2 regions of the Pelagibaculum spongiae genome follow, and region 2 is predicted to be linked to the other one. Evidence: predicted binding sites of a transcription regulator. Region 2 holds the regulator's gene; the other holds the start of a gene.
The links. Region 2 encodes FliA, which starts transcription of late flagellar genes. Its sites were predicted from a motif close to CTAAAGTTNNNNNNNNNNCNGCCGATA; they were not measured.
Positions count from the first base shown of each region.

Region 1: a site for FliA is predicted at 6,033-6,059, ahead of DC094_RS22750 (flagellin N-terminal helical domain-containing protein). Genes of this name have one in related genera too.

Region 1 covers NZ_QDDL01000002.1:412,822-423,569, forward strand. Annotated here, with positions in the region: gene DC094_RS07780 (efflux RND transporter permease subunit) at 1-1,591, opposite strand, end outside; gene DC094_RS07785 (DUF2721 domain-containing protein) at 2,075-2,506, opposite strand; gene DC094_RS07795 (hypothetical protein) at 2,695-3,384, opposite strand; gene DC094_RS07800 (transglycosylase SLT domain-containing protein) at 3,702-4,313, opposite strand; gene DC094_RS07805 (peroxiredoxin family protein) at 4,415-5,266, shown strand; gene DC094_RS07810 (antibiotic biosynthesis monooxygenase family protein) at 5,436-5,720, shown strand; gene DC094_RS22750 (flagellin N-terminal helical domain-containing protein) at 6,131-8,194, shown strand; gene DC094_RS07825 (flagellar protein FlaG) at 8,348-8,752, shown strand; gene DC094_RS07835 (diaminopropionate ammonia-lyase) at 9,287-10,489, shown strand; gene rsgA (small ribosomal subunit biogenesis GTPase RsgA) at 10,617-10,748, opposite strand, start outside.
Region 2 covers NZ_QDDL01000007.1:48,178-58,925, reverse strand. Annotated here, with positions in the region: gene flhA (flagellar biosynthesis protein FlhA) at 1-1,444, shown strand, start outside; gene DC094_RS15595 (AAA family ATPase) at 1,486-3,342, shown strand; gene DC094_RS15590 (MinD/ParA family protein) at 3,329-4,201, shown strand; gene DC094_RS15585 (RNA polymerase sigma factor FliA) at 4,215-4,940, shown strand; gene DC094_RS15580 (chemotaxis response regulator CheY) at 4,992-5,375, shown strand; gene DC094_RS15575 (protein phosphatase CheZ) at 5,390-6,160, shown strand; gene DC094_RS15570 (chemotaxis protein CheA) at 6,231-8,471, shown strand; gene DC094_RS15565 (protein-glutamate methylesterase/protein-glutamine glutaminase) at 8,490-9,722, shown strand; gene DC094_RS15560 (flagellar motor protein) at 9,723-10,472, shown strand; gene DC094_RS15555 (flagellar motor protein MotB) at 10,469-10,748, shown strand, end outside.

The DNA.
Region 1 (10,748 bases), on a different contig from region 2:
GAGCGGCTAAATCTCGCTGCTCAGGCAATTGATAATATTCAGGCTGCCCAGCATGCATATTCTGGTTTAACTGCTTAAAAGTATCAGTAATTGTTTGAACATGAACCACTTCAGACTGACTACGATACCAATCGGTAAAAGCATCAACCGTGGCTAAAAATTCCGGGTTGCTAATGCCGCCTGATTCACCTGAACTGAGCGAGTACTCGATAGTTGCCAAACCGGTTAAATTCGCTTTGGTGTAATCATTCACCTGTCGAATCAGCAATGATTCATCAAAATACTCAGCCCAATTATCATAAAGCTTGTTGGCAGGCATAAATGCCACCGTTGCAATAATCAGCACTAGACTTAATGGCAGCAGCTTTTTGCTATGGGCAATCACCCAATCGGCAAATACTTCCATGGAATGACTAGCTTGTTCATCGCGGCCACTGACTCGAATCGGTAGAATCATCATTAATGCCGGCAGCAGGGTAATCGACATCAACCATGCGACGGTCACACCAATCGCTACTGTGTTTCCAAGGTCGTGGAATGGCGGTGTATCAGAGAAATTCAGCGATAAAAAACCAATCACTGTTGTGATACTGGTAATAAATACTGGCGAGAAGTTAATCCGCAAACTTTCAGCCATGGCTGCCCTACGATCTTTACCATTTCGCAGCTGCTGAAAAAATGCCACCAATATGTGAATACTGTCGGCCACCGCCAAGGTCAAAATCATGGTCGGCGCATTGGCCAGCGGCGGTGTTAGGTACAAACCCATCCAGCCAGCCATTCCCATTGCCATGCCGATCGAAACAAAAATAATCGCCAAACTACCTAAAGTACCGCTGATCATGGTGATCCAGCTGGCACCCGAAGCAATAAACATATAAACCGCAATACACAAAACAGCCACGGCAAACGCAACCGGAACCAAATGCTTGAGATCCCACATGGTGGCTTCTTTAAAAGCATTATTGTTCATAATCTTGCCTGTCAGCCGGAACTCAACATCCGGGTATTTGGCAATAAACTGGTCTCGTAATGCCCGACTCGCTTTCACCACTTCTGGCTGCGTCCCGAATTTATCTTTCTCCGGTAGCTGAACCGTAACCAAAATGGCAGTAATTGATCCCTGCGGATTAATCAATCGCTTGACCAGCAACGGCTCATTGGTTGCGATATTTTTTATTTTCTGCAGGTCTGCATCGGTAAGTACTGCCGGGTCGTCAACCAAACTCGCCACATTAAGGTCATCTTCCAATGCCTCGGTATGTTGATAGTTGGTAATCGAATCGACACGCAGTGAGTAAGGAATTTGCCATGCAGCATCTGTCAGCTGATGAATAATACTCAAGGTAGGTTTGCTGAAGACCTGATCATCTTTGGGAGAAATGACAAACAGCAGGGTGTCACTCTTGGTATAGGTCTGCTGCAAATGCTCAAACGCCTGCATCTCTGGATTTTCACTAGAAAAGAACATCCGGTAATCGGCGTTTGGAGTCAGTGGAAAACCCCCTAAAGTTGCGGCAAACAGCACCATGCACAGGCCAAGCACGCTATAGCGCCAGCGCAGCACCGTGGATATAAAAGACTCCAACATATCTATTGCTCTTATTGTTATTTTTATTGTGGTTGTGTTGTTTTGCAGCGGGCATAAACGAAAATTAATGCACGTGCATTAACCGGCATTATTAGGGAGAAGTGTTTTAGGTGCAAGGGATAAGGTAAATTGCCAGCGTCGGTTGCACGGAGCATCCGTAGGCGCGACCTGCAACTTGACCATGGTGCGATAAATACCAGCGGTTGATATTTAGCAAAACCAAATTGACATATTGTTTGCCGGGCATTTATCGCCAACCTCGAAAGAATGAATAAAAGAAGATGATTGTTTGCCCACGTAGGTTGCACGGAGCAGCCGTAGGCGCGACCTGCAACTTGACCATGGTGCGATAAATACCAGCGGTTGATATTTAGCAAAACCAAATTGACATATTGTTTGCCGGGCATTCATCGAAAGCCCCGAAAGTTGCAGGTCGCACCTAGCGCACCTAGCGCACCTAGCGCTCCGTGCAATCTACGTATTCTACTTTTGCAACGCTTTAACCTTTCTTCGCTTACTGCGTAAATCTTTTTCCAGCTCACTGAGTTCTGAGTTGATTGCATTAACTGAGATATGAATTTCCATCACCGACAAAGCCAGAGATAGCAATAAAAGCACTAGGCTGAAACCAAATACCCACTCACCTAGCAACGCTTGATCAATGAAAATTAGCAGCATAGTGACCACACAAAAGAAAAAGCTCAATGAACCCATCAATTGCATACCACGGATCAGATTAACCCGATAACGCAGTTGTTTAATTTGCTGCAGAACCATTGCCGAGCGAGTGTCGGTATATTTGTCTTTCAAACTGCGCAACAAGTTGGCAATCGTCAAAAATCGATTGGTGTACGCCAGCAACAGCAGCGAAATAGCCGGGAATAATAAGGCGGGGGTCGTAACGTTAATCATCATGGTTTATCAAAAGTCTGTTCTGCAGCAATGATAACCGAGGTTATCTATAAAGACTTTGATCAAATAACCACTCAGGCTGAGTTGCCAAAACGCAGATTGCAGCTTTATACGAAATTTCGATTTTAATTTGAGTAACACCTGTGCTGCCAAAGAAGGCTGTACAGGTGTTTTTTGAATAATATGGTTAACTATTTGATGCAATGGTTGCTAATCAATGGCGCTTCATTAATCAAATATTGCAGATCAAAAATAATGTCTGCTGGGAACTCTGAAAAATCCTTACCCGGCTCTGAATTACTGATGCGAATCTTTAACTCACGAGCACTCAGAGTAGATACCAGTAGCTCCTGAGGCTTACTGACCACTAGTTTCCGCCAACGATTATGCGTCCAACTGACCAAACCTTGAACTTGCGTTAGCTGACCATCAATAATGAATTCTGTCGTAAACCCATCACCCACCATGCTTCTAAGAAAGGTATCCGTTTTGCCGTCTTTGCAGTCAAAAACCAATTCGGGCTTGATACGATCTTTATTTTGGCAAAGCACACCGGGGCTTTGGCAATTAGAGTCCATTCGACCTTCAAGAACCAGAGACAACCCAACCGAACCATCTGGCTGGTCTTCGCCTAAAATCACCTTGATTGGTGAGGTCAAATTAGCGATTCGACTCTCTAAATTTTCAAGACGGCTACGCAGTTGGCTATTACTATCCATGAGATTAACCAGCTCAGCTTTATGCTGCTCCAATAGCACTTCACCTGCTTCAATCACTTGCTTGTCATTACAAAGTGATCGTTCGCTCCAGCATGTTTGTGCTGTAGTGGCAAAAGATGCTGTCGACAGTAAAAGAATCGCCCCGAGACTTTTCAACTTCATAACCTGCTGATGTCCGTGTTATTGCTCATCCAAGTAACTCCAATCATAAACAAATCGCCACCACAAGAAACCCCAGTGAAAGCAGTCTGGCACGAATGGATAAAAAAAGTCGGGGGGAGGATCACAAAGAAAGCTAAGCAAAACAAAGCGGATAACAAGTTGTTTTTATTCGTCTAATGATTGGTTTGTTATTTTTGGGTTTGATATTGCTACGGCTCAATTGATTCGAGCCGTAACACATTATTCGTGGTAATTTGCCGCAAAATGTCTCATTTTCTAACTGGAAAATAGCTGCATAGCCATTTACCTAATCTGCATTAAAACAACCAGTTCCAAAAGCCTTGGTTCAAGTCATCCTTACATTTACGATACTGAGCACCGTAAGTGCTGGCTTGTCTTTTTACCTTCTTGGCCACCTTCACCAGCCAAGGTTTTTTACGATAGCTTTTGTTCTTATAGCCACCCCAACCTTCGTGATAGTTCAGGTATTGACCATAAGCGTCCCACTTTGAAACACCGTTTATTTTGTGAGTTTTGTTCATATACCAGCCGACAAAATCCATTGCATCATCAAAGTCATCGCGATCGGCACCCCAGTTACCAGTTTCTTTCAGATAGTCTGACCATGCGGCACTTTTAACCTGTGCAAAACCATAGGCAGAGCTAACCCGGCCCCATGGAATAAAGCCCAGCAAGTAATCTTTCGGTGGCAAAGCATCGCCACGAAAGCTCGACTCTTGCTTGATAATCGCCATCGGAATTTGTAACGGCTGACCCCATTTTTTCTGGCTATCCAGCGCCGCGGCGTACCAGTCTTCATTTTCTTCAAAAATCGTACACAGATTATTCGGGTTACTCGGTCGATAGTTTCCACCACAACCGGTCACCAGCAAAACGCAGATAACCAGTATTAGAGAACGCAGCCGCATATTGTTTCCTTCGGGGTCTATTCACCACAATTTTTGATTGCCGGAACTGCCAATCAATGAGAGAGTCAAAACAATTTCACCAATAACAATAATAAAACACAATGAAACACCTCAAGACATTATTCATTCCTTTATATATATCACTCGCTTTTACCGGTTTATTACTAGCAGGCTGGAAAATCGCTGACACCAGCAGCAGTCTTTTTGCTGCAATGGCCCTTGCCGCCATCGCCGCACTGCCGATAGGTTTTTTCCTTTCGCTTTATCTCACGCCTCGCGCTCGAACCGATAGCCAGCTAAAACCCCTACAAACCGCCTCAGTATTATTAACCATTCCGGTGGCAATTTACCCTGACTGGACGATAGCTTTTGCCGCTGCAGCGATAAATATATCCGGTTATTTATATATTTATTGGTATTCACAGCTAATGCGCCCTCGCCCAGATGTCATTTCTGTTGGTGAAACCTTACCTTGGTTTGAACTGACCGATGCTGATGGCAATAAAGTCACCAGTTTACAGCTTGCCAATAAGCCCAGCTTGATGATTTTCTATCGTGGTAACTGGTGCCCGTTGTGTATGGCGCAAATAAAAGAAGTCGCCAAAGCTTATCAGCAACTTGAATCCATGGGGATTCGAGTGGCCATGATCAGCTCACAACCGGCTAACCATACCAAAGTGCTGTCGGAAAAATTCAAAGTAGATTTCGACTGGCTGATTGATAACAATAACCAAGCTGCTCAAACGCTTGGGCTGGTCGATGAAGGCGGCACACCAGCGGTGTTTCTGCTGCAGGGCCACCGCGCCGATACCGCAATGCCAACGGTGGTAATGACCGATGCAACCGGCAAAGTGATCTTCGCTGATCTGACCGATAACTACCGCGTTCGGCCCGAGCCAGAAACCTTTATTGCAATTTTTCAGCAGCATTTGGATGCAGGAAAAGCTGCTTAGGTTTGTAGGTTGCAGCAAACTGCGGAGTTATTTGCTGGGTATCGTCATCCCGTATAGGGATGGCGGGAATGACCGGTGCCCCAAATTAACCTCGCGGGTGCTTCTGGCGAGAATGACGCGCGGGCTAGCAACATCAATCGAGTAATAATTTACAAGAAGAGGTACAAACATGATCCGGGTAATTATTGAACGCTGGGTAGATCCCACTTTAGTTGAACCACTGCGCCAACAGCTCGTTGAAATTCGTCAGCAGATTGTTAACAAACCCGGCTACCTTTCTGCCGAATCATTCCAAGATATGGATGACCCTGGCCATTGGATCGTGATGTCTAAATGGTCATCACGCAAAAATTGGCAAGACTGGGCCGACTCCAAACAACGGCAAGAACAACTGGCATTGATTGAAGCGCTATTGATAAAGCCAGAGAAAATCACCGTGTTTGAACCGCGTTAACTCCACATTTAATTGTTGGGCACGTAGATTGCACGGAGCGCTAGGCGAGACCTGCAACTTTCGGGGCTGGCGATAAACGCCCGGCAAACAATAGATCGGCTCGGCATTACGGTGGACATATCAACCGTTGGCGTTTGTTGCACCATGGTCAAGTTGCAGGTCGCGCCTACGGCTGCTCCGTGCAACCTACGCGGGCAAACAATCACCTTTCTTCATTCTTTCGGAGCTTTTGATAAACGTTCGACAAACAATATGTCGGGCAAACAATCATCTTCTTTTCTTCATTTCCTCACAAAAAAACTCAAAAAAATCCTAAAGCTTTTACCCCCTTGGCCGTTAACAGGAATGAACCACTTGTGATTGTGATTTTCCCGGAGCCAGGTCCTCCGGAACCATCGGAGGAAGAAAAAATGGCACAGGTAATTAATACCAACGTAGGCTCACTGAACGCACAACGTCAGTTGAACATGTCCCAAAAATCCCAGCAGACTTCTATGGAGCGTTTGTCATCTGGTTTGCGTATTAACAGCGCAAAAGACGACGCAGCTGGCCTGGCGATTTCTACCAAGTTTGACTCACAGGTTCGTGGCCTGGAGCAAGCTAACCGTAACGCTAACGACGGTATTTCTGTAGCGCAAACTGCTGAAGGTTCGATGCAGGAAATGACCAGCATCTTGCAGCGTATGCGTGAACTCGGACTGCAATCAGCGAACGATTCCAACAGCTCTGAAGAACGCGGTTTTATCCAGCAAGAAATGGATCAGATGACCGAAGAGCTGGACCGCATCTCTGAAAACACCGAATTTAACGGTGCCAAATTGCTCAACAGCGAACAAACCAAGAGCTTTCAGATCGGTGCAAACTCTGGCCAAACCATCGATATCGAGCTGAAAGATGTGAGCTCTAAAGCGCTGGGCTTAACCAACACCGATGCCAAGGGTGATTTAAACTCAGGTCGAGTTGGCGGTGGTGAAATTGGCGCTGGTGATGTCAATCTGAATGGCGTTGCCTTAGGCCCAATTGCAGATATTTCAAAGAATCCGGATGGAACCGATGCAACCCAAGGTGTAACTGCTAAACAGGTTGCTGCTGATGTTAACTCCAAGTCTGCCGAAACTGGTGTCACAGCTGATGCTTATAACACAGTAAAAGGTGATAAGGATGCATCAGGTGTCGTTCGAGGGCTAACCATTAAAGTTGGTGGTAATAATGAAGTTACCATTAATTCAGATAGCAAAGAAGAATTAGTAACTAACATCAATGAAAAGGTTGCTGGAGTTAAGGCAAGTCTGTCGGATGATGGTGAGCTGGTTCTGAGTAATGATAATGGTGACGACATTAAAATTGGTGGTGGTGTTGCCGGTTCAGGTTTAACAGAAAAAACAAATCACGGTTATGTCTCACTAACTAGCCAAGATGGCTCTGACATTAAAATGACCACAGGTAAAAGTGGTACTAATGCAGACGTTCAAGCACTTGGTTTTAACGTATCGAACGGTGCAGATAAGCTGGAAGGTTCAACTGTCGATGCTAATACATTTACTGCAAAAAAAGACGGCGTTACTGGCGGTGAAACGTTAACCATTAATGGTGCTTCTATTGGCAGCTCTGTAAATGGTTCTCTGGCTGCAAAAGTTTCTGCAATTAACTCTGCAAGTTCTGATTCCGATGTGACAGCCGATTTCCGCTCTGAAGCAAAGCTGGATCTGGGAGCGGCAGTCCAAGACAAAACCAATATAAATGGTAAGAAATTTGAAATCAATGGCAAGGAAGTCGCATTAAGTAATAATTATCAAACTTCAACCGTTGCTACCGATGCTTCTAACAATGCAATTAGAAAAGCCAACGCTGAGCAGTTGATTGAAGATATCAATGGTACTGAAGGTCTGGGCGTTACAGCGACACTCGATGGCAACAGCGTTGTGCTTACTGCTCAAGATACTGGTAAAGAAATCACCCTGAAAGATGGTGACATTGGCTCTGCAATGAATGCCAATGTTACCGGCACTGCTGCTGGCATAGACGACTTGGCAGCAGAGACAAAATCAGCGCTGGGTTCAATACAGCTCACCTCAACTAAAGGCGAAGACATTACCATCAAAGGTTCTGAAGATGGGTTAAAAGCTTTTGGTCTAAATGAACAAGGTGGTGACGATACCCAAGTACAAAGCGGTCTTGATGTGACTTCAGTATCTGGCTCAAACGATGCGATTGACCGTATCGATGCGGCACTGGGCAAAATCTCAGAAGCACGTGCCGACCTCGGTGCCAAGCAAAACCGTTTGAACAGCACCATTAATAACAACGCTAACGTTCAGCAAAATTTATCGGCCGCCAACAGCCGAATTAAAGATGCTGACTTTGCTAAGGAATCTTCCAACTTGAGCCGTACACAGGTACTGCAGCAGGCTGGTACTTCCATGCTGGCCCAGGCGAACCAATCTACTCAGAGTGTTTTATCACTGCTGGGTTAATCGGCCGGGTTATAAAATAGCAGATTTGGCCTTGGGCTAAATCGCCAACAAGACCAGATCTGCCAACCAGGCCGGGACCCGAAAGGGTTCCGGCTTTGGTCGTTTTAAAAGAACAAATTCATAAACGCTTTTTGGTTTTTTTGAGGTGTAAAAATGGCTTCTGTCGCGGGTGTTTCAGATCTGTCTTCGTCATTGCATAGTACGGCTTCAGTGGCAGTAAAAATTGCCACGCCACAAAGTGCCCCTGTTGAAAAAACCGAGCCGGTTGAAGCGATCAAAAAAGTTGAAGTCGCCGATAAAAAACCGGCTGAAATTGATCCAAAAATCCTCGATCAGGCGGTGGAAAAAGCCGATCAATATTTCAGCCAGCAAAAACCTGCATTAAGCTTTAAAACCCACCAGGATACCGGCCGCACGATTATCAAAGTGACCGATAAAGAAACCGGTGAGTTAATCCGACAAATCCCATCTGAAGAAATGATTGAGTTAGCAGAAAAGCTAAAAGATATGCAGCACGGCGATAGCGAAAAGGGATTGGTGTTTAATGATTTGGGGTAATTGCCAACCGACCTATCGTTCGTCCGGCGTTTGTTGAACGCACACCCCGTAGGTTGCACGGAGCTAAAGGCGACCTGCAACTTGACCGCCACGGATGGTGAGAATGCCGAAAAATGTCGGGAACATTTTTGGTGTCCATGGTGCAATTGATTCCAACGGTTAATGTTCGAATTTATCGAGCAGCAACCGACCTATTGTTTGCCCGGTATTTGTTGAACACCCGGTATTTATGGCACGCCCCGAAAGTTGCAGGTCGCGCCTACGGCTGCTCCGTGCAACCTACGCGGGCAAACAATTATTTTCTGTTGATTGAATAGAATTTACCCACCGCAATAAATCGCTATTTCTCATTTAACTTACTAAAAATATCGTATTCTAAAAATATTTGATGACTTTAGTCACTAACTGTCACGTCTCTGCGGTAATTCATCACTGAATATCGATAAGATAACTTCATCCAATTTTTCTGACTATCAGCGAGGCAAATACCTGCTGGTAGCCAATATCTTTATTTAAGATTCAGTGGAGCAGGATATGTTGCAATTAGCCGGAAAACTCACCCATTTTGCCAACCCTAAAGCAGGCGCAGAGCTGGAATACAGCGAAGCACTTCAGCAAATTATTAGTGTTGCCAAAACCGAAAAGGCCGCTGACGATATTCGTCGTTGGCCTCGTTATGAAGTGACCCCTTTACACACATTGTCTGATATGGCGAAAGACGCGGGCTTGGGTAAGATTTGGTATAAAGATGAGTCCCAACGCTTCGGTTTAAAAAGCTTCAAAGCCTTGGGCGGCGCTTATGCAGTGGCCTGCCAATTACAAAATATTCTTGAGCAAAAACTGGGCGCTCGCCCAAGTATTTCCGAACTGTTGGATGGTGCTCACAAAGAAATTCTCAGCAAACTAACCGTCAGCTGTGCCACCGATGGCAACCATGGCCGTTCTGTTGCTTGGGGCTCACAAATGTTTGGCTGCGCTTGCATCATTTACATTCACAAAGATGTATCTGAAGGCCGCAAAGCAGCGATGCAATTTTTCGGTGCTGAGGTAATTCGCATTGATGGCAACTACGACGATTCGGTTCGCATGGCCGATAGCGAAGCCAAGAAATTTGACCGGGTGATTGTTTCCGACACCAGTTATGAAGGCTACATGGAAATTCCTAAAGACGTCGCTTTAGGCTACACCGTGATGCTGGATGAAATTGTCACTCAGTTGGAAGGTGAAATCCCAACGCATATCTTTGTTCAAGGCGGTGTTGGCGGTTTAGCTTCAGCAGTGTGTGGCTACTTCTGGGATTTATGGGGAGCAAAGCGCCCACGCTGCGTGATTGTTGAACCTGAGCTAGCCAACTGCCTGCAAGAAAGTGCTAAAAAAGGTGAAATGGTGACCGTTGAAGGCGACCTTCAAACCTTAATGGCTGGCCTGGCTTGTGGTGAAGTATCGGTTCTGGCGTGGGATATTTTGGCCACTGGTGGCGATGACTATATGACGGTCAGCGAAGATGCCGTGCCTGAAACCATGCGTTTATTGGCCGAAGGTTATAAAGGTGATGCTGAAATTGAAGCTGGTGAATCTGCAGTGGCAGGTTTGGCAGCATCTGTAATTGCTGCACAGCAACCTGAATTCGCTGAAAAGCTGGGTTTATCTGCCGAGAGCCGTGTTTTGGTCATTGGAACCGAAGGCGCGACTGATCCAGAAGTTTATGAGCAGTTGACCGGTAAAAAACCTGCTTGATTGATCGTGCGGGGTGAATAACTCACCCCGCATTCCGAACCGACCTATTGTTTGCCCGGTATTTGTTGAACGCTCCGAACGTTGCAGGTCGCGCCTACGGCTGCTCCCAATCAATGTTAAATGGCGTTTAACTCTCTGCCCTTAAGGTTTCCATCAGGCTCAAGCAGTTTTTCAATCGTTCTGCTGAAATCTCACCTGCTTCTAAAGCGGCTAATAATGCACAGCCTGGCTCATGCTGGTGACTGCAGTTTCTAAAGCG
Region 2 (10,748 bases):
TACTGCCGGCGAATATTACGCCATGCTCACTATTGGTGATGGTTTGGTGGCGCAAATTCCATCGCTACTGCTTTCAACTGCAGCGGCAATGATGGTGACCCGAGTATCGGGTGATGTCGATATGGGCGAGCAGCTAAAAACAGAAATGTTTGCTGACCCAAAGGCGTTATCTGTCGCAGCAATTATTGTAGCAATTATGGGTATTGTGCCGGGCATGCCGCATTTTGCATTTTTATCGCTAGCGGGTTTGTGCGGTTTGCTTGCTTGGTACTTTGCTAAGCAGGCCAAGCAAATTGCTGAAGGTGGCGGGCAAGCATTGGCCTTGGCTAATCAGCCTGCTGGCTCGGTGATGGCTGTAGGTAAGCCAGCAAGTGGTACTTTGGTGCCCACTGGAGATGCCGCGCCGGTGGCAGAAATTAGCTGGGACGACGTGGCTAATGTTGATTTAATTGGGTTGGAAGTAGGTTATCGATTAATTCCTTTGGTTGATGCCAACCAAGGCGGCGAATTAATGACACGTATTAAAGGCGTGCGTAAAAAGCTATCTCAAGAATTAGGCTTTTTAATTCCACCGGTTCATATTCGCGACAATTTAGATTTACCGCCTTCTGGTTATCGAATCACCTTGTTGGGTGTCAATATTGGTGAGGCTGAAATTCAGACGAATGCCGAAATGGCGATTAATCCCGGTCAGGTTTTTGGCGATGTTAAAGGCACGCCAACGATTGACCCAGCATTTGGTCTGCAAGCTTTCTGGATAGATCCCAATACTCGTAATGAGGCTCAAACCCTCGGTTATACCGTGGTTGACCCGGGCACTGTGGTGGCGACGCATATGAGCCATTTAATTCAAACCCATGCCCATGAATTATTAGGCCATGAAGAAGTGCAGCAGTTGCTGAACTTGTTAGGCAAACAATCGCCGAAGTTGGTGGAAAGCCTAACGCCAAATCCATTGCCATTAAGTGTGCTGGTGAAGGTGTTACAAGGCTTGTTGGAAGAGCAGATTCCGATTCGTGATATGCGATCTATTTGCGAAGCGTTGGCTGAGCTGGCACCGCGCAGTCAAGATCCTGACACTCTGTTAGACCGAGCGCGGGTTTCATTGCGAAGGATGATCGTTCAAGGAATCAATGGCTTGGAGCATGAGCTGCCGGTTATTACTTTAGATCCCGGATTGGAACACATCTTGCAACAGTCATTGCAAGCAGGTGCTCAAGGTGGTTTTGAGCCGGGACTGGTAGAAAAAATGCAGCAATCGATTCAGGAAGCAGCGCAGCGACAGGAAATGAGCGGACAACCAGCGGTATTGCTGGTCGCACCAGGTCTTCGTCGTACGTTAAGCCGATTCCTGAAGGGTGTTGCTCCGGGGCTGAATGTTTTGTCCTATCAGGAAATACCAGATAACAGAAATATCAAAGTTGTTGCCAGCGTTGGTCAATAGATTGATAGATCAATAGGCCAATCGGTAGAGGGAAGTAGTTGATGAGAATGCAACGATTTACGGCACCGGACATGCGCCGAGCCATGCGTCAAATTAAAGAAGAGTTAGGCGCTGAAGCGGTCATTTTATCCAGTAAAAAGCATGCGGCAGGCGTTGAGCTAGTCGCGGCAATTGACTGTGATGAAAGTTTGGCGGCCATCCCGGATTCCCATCAACAAGCAGCTTTTAATTCACAACCGGCAATCGCTGAACGTCGTCCGGCTAAACCTGCTAGTTGGAAGGCGGCGATGAATGAAAAATTGGATGAAAAACCCAGTTTGGCCAAACGTGCCTTGGCTGGTTTTTCACGCAATAGCCAGCGACCTGCGATGCAGGCTGCACAAAGTCCAGCACCAAGAGTTAAGCAGGCACCTCAGGCTAGCCAACATCGAACGCCAACCACTAGCCATTTAAATACTCGGTCGGCAGATACAACAAGGCCTACGCAGCAAAAAAATGCTGCACAATCGATGGAATCGATGGATTGGCAGGGCTTTTCTGAAAAAGCCTTTGCCAAGGCAACGCAAGCTAAAACCCGTCAAGCAAGTGCGGATGCAGATCGCTCAGCACCGACTCCTGCTGTCACTCAGTCAGGCGGTGGTAATGCTGCCGCAACTTTCGGTGCATCTTCGTTTGCCGCTCAAGTACAGCGGCAGGTGCAACAACAAGCGCAAAGCCAGCGGCCTTCAGATTTTGATTTAGAAGATAGTCATCGCCATCAACCTGATCAGCTGAAGATTTCTGATCAGGCGTTTCAGGCTGACTATCAGTCAAAGGGTCGTCAAGCTCAAGATCGTCAACCAGAAAATACCCAACCTCAGCAGCAAAATAATCAGTCACAGCAAAATCATAGTTTTTCTGCACCGGCTGAAACTACTGAAATGAGTAAGATTGAAGCGCAAATTGAAGATTTGAAAAAATTAATGGAGCAGATGGCGCAAAATACTCAAGCGCATCATCAGGCTAGTGGATTGTATTCGGTTAATCCGTTAGCTGGCCAGAATACTTCTGCTGCCGCTTCTACTATTTCGCCAATGCTACCGCAGTCAGAAATTGCCAATAAATTACAGCAAAAATTTGCCAACTTTGGTTTATCTCACAGCTTGTGCCAAGAAATGGGAATAAAGTTTGCCGACTTGGGCACAGACGCCGGATTTGAGCGAGGCGTTCGGTCATTAACTGATCAAATAACTTGCATTGATGACGACATTTTGGCGCAAGAGGGGGTTATTGCATTGGTTGGTCCAACCGGTGCAGGAAAAACCACCACCATCGCAAAATTAGCCGCTCGATATGTGATGCGATTTGGCCCAAAAAGCTTGGTTTTGATTAATAACGACAGTTATCGAATTGGTGCTAGGGAACAGCTCAGAACCTACGGTCGCATTTTAGGTGTAGACGTTGTCGAAGCAGAAAATACCCAACAGATGCACCATATCCTTGATTCGATGCAGGGCAAAAAAATGGCACTTATTGATACTACCGGCATTAGTGAACAGAACTCAGGTATTCCTGACTGGCTAGTTCCTGGCCATGCAAGAATACCAGTTAACCGTTATCTGGTATTACCGGCAATTGGTCAGCTTGGCTATCAGCAACACGCGATAGAGCGATTTTCTGCGCTGGGTTTGAACGGTTGCATATTGAGCAAAGTCGATGAAGCGCTTGGGCTAGGTGAAAGTCTTGGTGCATTAATTGATAGCCAACTGCCATTGCTTGCTGTGACTAATGGCCAGCGAGTACCAGAAGATCTTGCAAGACCACCCGCTGGAGAACTGGTTGAACAAGCGCTGAAGTTGCATCGTCGCTCAGCGGCCAATAATGAATTCAAGGATAAGTTAGTCAATGCATTCCGCTAGTAATTTACAACAAGCCGATCAGGCTCAAGGTCTGAGAAAAATTATGGGTAGTCGTCCTATTCAAGTTATTGGCATTACCGGCGGCAAAGGCGGCGTGGGTAAAACCAACGTTTCGGTTAATTTAGCGGTCAGTCTGGCGAAAATGGGCCGACGGGTCATGCTGATGGATGCCGACCTTGGCTTGGCGAATGTCGATGTATTATTGGGTTTACATGCCAAGGCCAATTTATCTCATGTTTTTTCCGGTGAAGCGGAATTAAGAGATATTTTATTGGATGGCCCTGGCGGCATAAAAATTGTTCCGGCATCTTCCGGCACACAACATATGACTCAGCTTTCTAATTCAGAGCACGCAGGTTTAATTCGTGGCTTTAGTGAATTAGCCATTGATACCGATGTTTTAATTGTTGATACCGCCGCTGGCATTTCTGACACCGTAGTCAATTTTTTGCGGGCTTGTCAGCATGTGGTGATGGTGGTGTGTGATGAGCCGACATCGATAACCGATGCTTACGCATTGATGAAATTGCTAGAGCGTGACCATGGTATCGACCATTTCAGAATTCTCGCCAATATGATTCAGACCCCGCGTCAGGGGCAAGAATTATTTGTCAAATTATCGCGTGTTACCGATCGTTTCCTGGATGTTGGACTTCAGTACATGGGTGGTGTGCCATTTGATATGCAGGTGCGTCAGGCGGTGAGAAAGCAAAAGGCAGTGGTTGATGCTTACCCTTCTAGCCAAATTGCTCGTGCCTTTGGTCAATTAGCTAAGCAGGTTGATAACTGGCCAATACCGACCGGTGCCAGTGGCCATATGGAATTCTTCCTCGAGCAGCTTTTGGCTGGAAATCAATAACTGAGGAGGCGCTATGAACGGAGCTGCAGCATACGCGGCGAATAGCTTAAACACTGCCAGTGCCGATTCATTAGTGATTAGCTGCGCAGGGTTGGTAAAGAGAATCGCTCACCATTTAATTGCCCGTCTTCCTGATTCAGTTCAATTAGATGACCTGATTCAAGCTGGAATGATTGGCGTTCTTGAAGCGTCAAAAAATTATGATGCAGGTAAAGGGGCCAGCTTTGAAACCTATGCCGGCATAAGAATTCGCGGGGCAATGCTCGATGAATTGCGCCGCAATGACTGGGCACCTCGCTCAGTTCACCGTTATGGCCGTGATATAAGCCAGGCAATTGCTCAAGTTGAGGCAAGAACCAGCGCTGAAGCTCGGGATGTTGATGTCGCTAAGCAGATGAATGTTTCATTGGATGAGTATCACAAAATGCTTAAGCACAGTGATTCAGGTCGGCTGGTGTCAATCGATCTACTGAGTGAGTTCGGGGATGCGCCGTTTGTCGAGGCAAATGAAACTGTAGCTCCAGATTTCGGCGTAACGGACGAAAACTTTCGTAGGGATTTGGCAAAAGCAATTTCCCGATTACCAGAGCGCGAAGCTTTGGTGTTGTCGCTTTATTACACCGATGAACTGAACCTTAAGGAAATTGGTCAGGTTCTCGGCGTAAGTGAGTCACGGGTTAGCCAGATACATTCTCAGGCGGTCGTGCGACTCAGAGCACGGATGCAGGATTGGAGTTAGGCGGCTGCAAATGATGCTGCGGCCGTTTTGGAGGTTGTCTTGGACAAAAACATGAACATCCTGGTGGTAGATGACTTTTCTACCATGAGACGAATCATCAAGAACCTATTGCGGGATCTTGGTTTTACAAAAATTGAAGAAGCTGATGATGGCTTAACTGCATTACCGATTTTGCAAACAGGCCGTATTGAATTTCTGGTAACCGATTGGAATATGCCGGGAATGCAGGGTATCGATCTGTTAAAGGAAGTTCGTGCTGACGAAAGACTGAAGCATATACCGGTATTAATGGTAACGGCTGAGGCAAAACGCGAACAAATCATTATGGCTGCCCAAGCAGGCGTTAACGGCTATGTCGTTAAACCTTTTACCGCTGTCACATTGAAAGAAAAAATCGATAAGATTTTCCAGCGTGTTGATGGGGCTAAGGCTTAGGAGCTAGCAAAATAATGAGTGCCGATAACAATGTTAGCGCTAGCCAGAGCCAGCCTATTGATACCGACAGGCTAGACCAAGCTAAACAGTTGGTCGATTTAATGGAAAGTGGCAAGTTAGATGAAGCGCGCTCCATTTTAGATGAATTAAGCGAAATGCGTTCCAGCGACTTATTTCAGGAGCTGGGTAAATTAACCCGTGATTTGCATGAAGCGATAAATAATATCCGGGTTGATGATCATATTGCCGCCTTGGCCGAGCAGGAAATTCCTGATGCGACCGATCGGTTGAAATATGTGATTGCGATGACCGAGCAGGCCGCCCACCGAACGTTAACCAGTGTCGAAGAATCTTTACCACTGATTGAAGGTGTGGGTAGCCAAGCAGAAATGATTCAAGGCGAATGGAAACGATTTATGAATCGTGAAATGTCGGCTGAAGAATTTCGTGGTCTTTGCGGGAAAATTGACCAGTTTTTTGATCTGGCGAAGAACGATAGTAGTAAAGTTCAAGCCAATTTGACCGATGTATTAATGGCTCAGGATTATCAGGACCTGACTGGCCAAGTAATTCGTAAAGTAATTACTTTGGTCGAAGAAGTTCAGGGTAATTTGGTCAACCTAATTCGAATGACAGGTGGTGCGGCGATTACGCAAGTAGAACAGTCACCTGCAATTGAAAAATTCGAAGAAAGTGTTGCGCCTCCAGTCGCTGAGCCAGAAGCCAGAGCCGATTTATGCGGTCAGGATGATGTGGATGACTTGCTGTCTAGTTTGGGCTTCTAGCGATTAATTTGACTAGAGCGAAAAACTTTTCAGTCAGCCAGTAGTAATAATCGGGCAGGGGAGTCGGCGGATGACGCTGGATGTTGATCAAGAGATATTACAAGACTTTTTGGTAGAAGCTGGAGAAATTCTCGAGCTATTATCAGAGCAATTAGTCACGCTGGAACAAACACCAAAAGACAGTGATTTATTAAATGCGATATTTAGAGGCTTTCACACCGTAAAAGGTGGTGCGGGCTTTTTGTCGTTAGATCCGTTAGTGGAAGTTTGTCATGCGGCAGAAAATATCTTCGACAGATTAAGAAACCATGAAATCGAAGTATCTCCTGGGTTAATGGACCATGTTTTAAAAGGTCTTGATTCAGTGATCGATATGTTCGATGAAATCCGCAATGATGAACCACCGACGCCAGCTGATGCTGTGCAGCTTCAGGCGTTGCAAGCCTGGGCTGAAGGAAAACAAGAACAGTTGGTTGCACCGGTTAATCAGCAGGCAGTGATCGCTAACGCTGAGGCACAAGCTGCAGCCGATATTTCCGATGAAGAATTTGCTGAGTTAATGACTCAAATGAACGGCCCCCAAGCCAGTGCGCCGCAAGATCCTGTAAGTGCGCCGCACGTTGCCAGTTCAATAGAGGCGGCTCCTGTTGTTAGTCAACCAGCGGCAGATCCCATTTCATTTGGCCGAACGCTCGATGAAGATATTACTGAAGATGAATTCGAAGCGTTACTCGATCAGTTACATGGTGTTGGCCAACATGGCGGTATGCCAGCAGTTGAAGCTGTGCCAGAAACAGTTGAACCCGAAGTGCCGCCAGCACCGGTAATTAGTCCATTATCACTGGCCAATGATTCTGATGAAATTACTGAAGATGAATTTGAAGCACTGCTTGACCAATTGCATGGTAGCGGCGCGCCGGGCAGGCAAGACAATGTCGCGCCAGATGTAAATGATGATGTTGCATCGAATGCACAAGACAATATTGCTCCAGAAATTATTAATACGGTGAAGGCGCAAGCCGCACCAGTAGCAAAAGCACCTCAGCCGGCTGCTAAACCTGCGCTAGCAACACCGGTTGCTGCACCAGAAAAAGCAGCTAAGAAAACTGAAAAAGCCAAGGGCGATGTCACGGTTCGGGTAGATACCAGCCGGTTAGATGACATTATGAACTTGGTCGGTGAGCTAGTTTTGGTACGCAACCGATTAACCACCCTAGGTGCAGCCGGTGGCGATGAAGAATTGTCTAAAGCGGTACAAAATCTTGATTTAGTGACCAGCGATTTGCAGGGTGCGGTAATGAAAACCCGCATGCAGCCAATTAAGAAAGTCTTTGGTCGTTTCCCTCGAGTGGTCCGTGATCTGGCTCGAAATCTGAATAAAGAAGTCAGCTTGACCATGGAAGGTGAAGAAACCGACTTGGATAAAAACCTGGTCGAAGCCTTGGCTGATCCACTGGTTCATTTGGTTCGAAATGCAGTTGATCACGGTGTTGAAGACCCTGAAACTCGTGAGAAAAACGGCAAGTCACGCATCGGTAAAGTGGTATTAAAAGCCGCCCAGGCCGGCGATCATATTCAATTGTCAATTAGTGACGATGGCGCTGGAATGGATCCAGATAAATTACGCCTCAAAGCAGTTGAAAAGCAGTTGATGGATAGCGAAGCTGCCGCCAGATTAACCAACCGTGAATGTTTTAATTTAATTTTTGCACCCGGCTTTTCTACTGCCCAGCAAGTGTCTGATGTTTCAGGCCGTGGCGTGGGAATGGATGTGGTTAAAACCCGTATTGCCCAATTAAATGGGTCGGTGGATATCGATTCTACTCTAGGTGCTGGCACTAAAATTATTATTAAATTGCCATTAACTTTGGCAATTATGCCGACATTAATGGTGATGTTAGGTGGTCAACCTTTTGCCTTGCCATTGGGCAGCGTTAAAGAAATTTTCCATCTCGATTTAAATAAAACCTCCAATGTAGATGGCCAATTAACCGTAGTAGTTCGTGGTCAAACCTTGCCTTTATTTTATATCGATCAATGGCTGGTGCCAGTTGAGCGCCGGGAAAAGAAAGATAAAAAAGAAGGTCAAGTGGTGATTGTTTCAGTCGGTACCCAGTGGGTTGGTTTTGTTGTTGATCAATTGTTGGGACAGGAAGAAGTAGTCATTAAACCTTTGGGTAATCATTTGCACGGTACGCCAGGTATGGCCGGTGCAACCATTACCAGTGATGGTCGAATTGCATTGATTTTGGATATTCCGGGATTAATTAAACAGTATGCGCGGCGTAATGCCATGATAAGAAGTCTATAAATAGCACGGGGTTTGTAAATGGCAGTAAGAGTTCTGGCAGTTGATGATTCGTCTTTTTTTAGAAAACGAATTGTTGAAATACTTAAAAGCGACAAGGCCATCGAAGTCGTTGGTGCGGCAGAAAATGGTCGCCAAGCTGTTGAGATGGCAAGAAAGCTAAAGCCAGACGTTATTACCATGGATATTGAGATGCCTGAAATGGATGGTATTTCAGCAGTTCGTGCAATTTGCTCTGAACGGCCGGTGCCAGTTTTAATGCTATCGTCGCTAACCCATGAAGGCGCTACTGCAACATTAACTGCGATGGAAGCAGGTGCGGCTGACTTTATGCCAAAACGATTTGAAGATTTGGCGAGCCGCACTGGCAATGGTGGTAAAGGTTTGGTTGCACGGGTTTTGGCTTTAGCCAGAGGCGGCCGTTATCGGTTGACTCGACCAGCAGCTGCCCCCGTTCCTGATAGATCTAGTGCTCGACCGTTAACCACTGGAGCAGCAAGCGGATCAACTTCGGCAAGTGCTTTTGCACGGACTACATCTAAGCCGCAAACTAGTTTTGCTAGCCCTAGTCAGGTCACTGCAGCCAGTCAACCGGCTCGCTCTCATCCGTCAGTGGCCAGCCATGCTTCTGCTGTATCAGCTCATTTAGGAAGAGTGAAAAACACGATTGGTCGTGGCAATGATGCGCCAAAAATTCTATTAATTGGTGCTTCTACTGGCGGCCCAGTGGCGCTGCAAGCAGTGTTAACCTCGTTGCCGGCCAATTTTCCACTACCTATTTTGCTGGTTCAACATATGCCTGCGGCTTTTACCAAAGCATTTGCTGAGCGGTTAGATGGCATTTGTAATATTTCAGTTAAAGAAGCCCAAGGCGGCGAAACCTTGCGCCCAGGTCAGGCGCTGTTAGCACCAGGTGGCATGCAAATGCTATTGGATGGCTCAGAGCGTTCGGCGCGTATTCGAGTGATTGAATCTGACCCAAGCTTTACCTACAAACCGAGTGTTGATCTGACTTTTGGTTCGGTATCACGTGCCTTTGGCGGTCTGGTACATGCAATTGTATTAACCGGTATGGGCGCAGATGGTCGAGAAGGGTGTCGTGCATTGAAGCAAAAAGGTGCTTCGGTATGGGCTCAAGATGAAGCCAGTTGTGTGGTTTATGGTATGCCACAGGCAGTTGCCGCTGCCGGTTTAGCAGATCAGCAATTCTCGATAGAAAAAATCGCCCCTAGGCTGATCGAGGAGCTTTGCTAGATGAACCCCCTGATGCTTCTGGGATTAATCATTGGTGTGATGGCTTTGGGATATGGACAATATCTTGAAGGCGGCAGTTTATCGGCATTGATAAACGGCCCGGCACTGTTGATTGTTTTGGGAGGCAGTTTTGGTGCCGTGTTATTACAAACCCCGGGTAAATCGGTTGCTCGGGCTTTGTCGTTGTTAGGCGCTGCGTTGTTTAACAAGCAGGATGATTTTAATAAAACCATTACCCGATTAGTTCAATTAGGTTTTCAAACCCGGCGTGAAGGCTTACTAAGTCTTGAAAATGCCATGGAACGAGAAAAAAACCCCTATTTGAAAAAAATGCTGCATTTATTAATCGATGGGGTAGATCCTGAATCGATTAGACAAATTATGGAATTGGAAATTATTCAGCATCGAGCATCTGATATTCGTGCATCGCGTTTTTTTGAAAGTATCGGTGGCTATTGCCCAACCTTTGGCATTATTGGCGCGGTGATGGGCTTGATTCAAGTAATGGGTCGGTTGGGTCAGCCTGAGCAATTAGGTTCCGGTATTGCACTGGCTTTTGTCGCCACAGTTTACGGCATTGTTGCCGCTAATTTGATATTTTTACCACTTTTTGGTCGTATTCGAGCGCTAATTGATTATCAAAGTTGCTATCGGGAAATGCTACTGGAAGGCGTTTTATCTTTGTCAGTGGGTGAAAACCCAAGAATTACCGAGCTCCGTCTGAAAGGCTTTTTGGTGGGAGCAATATGATTCGCTGGAGAGAAACCGAAGTCGAAGCAAAAACCGATCGTTGGTTAATTTCTTATGCCGATTTTATTACGCTGTTGTTTGCGTTTTTTGTTGTTATGTATGCCATTTCTACCGTTGAACAGGAAAAATATCGCTCAGTGAGTGAATCTTTGGGGCAGATATTTGAAACGGTTCAACTATCAATTGATCCGATTCAAATCGGAATACCCGTTCCAGTTAAAGAAATTCGCAAACCAGAGCCAGAAAGGCATCTTGAAGCTGGTGACGGCAAACGAC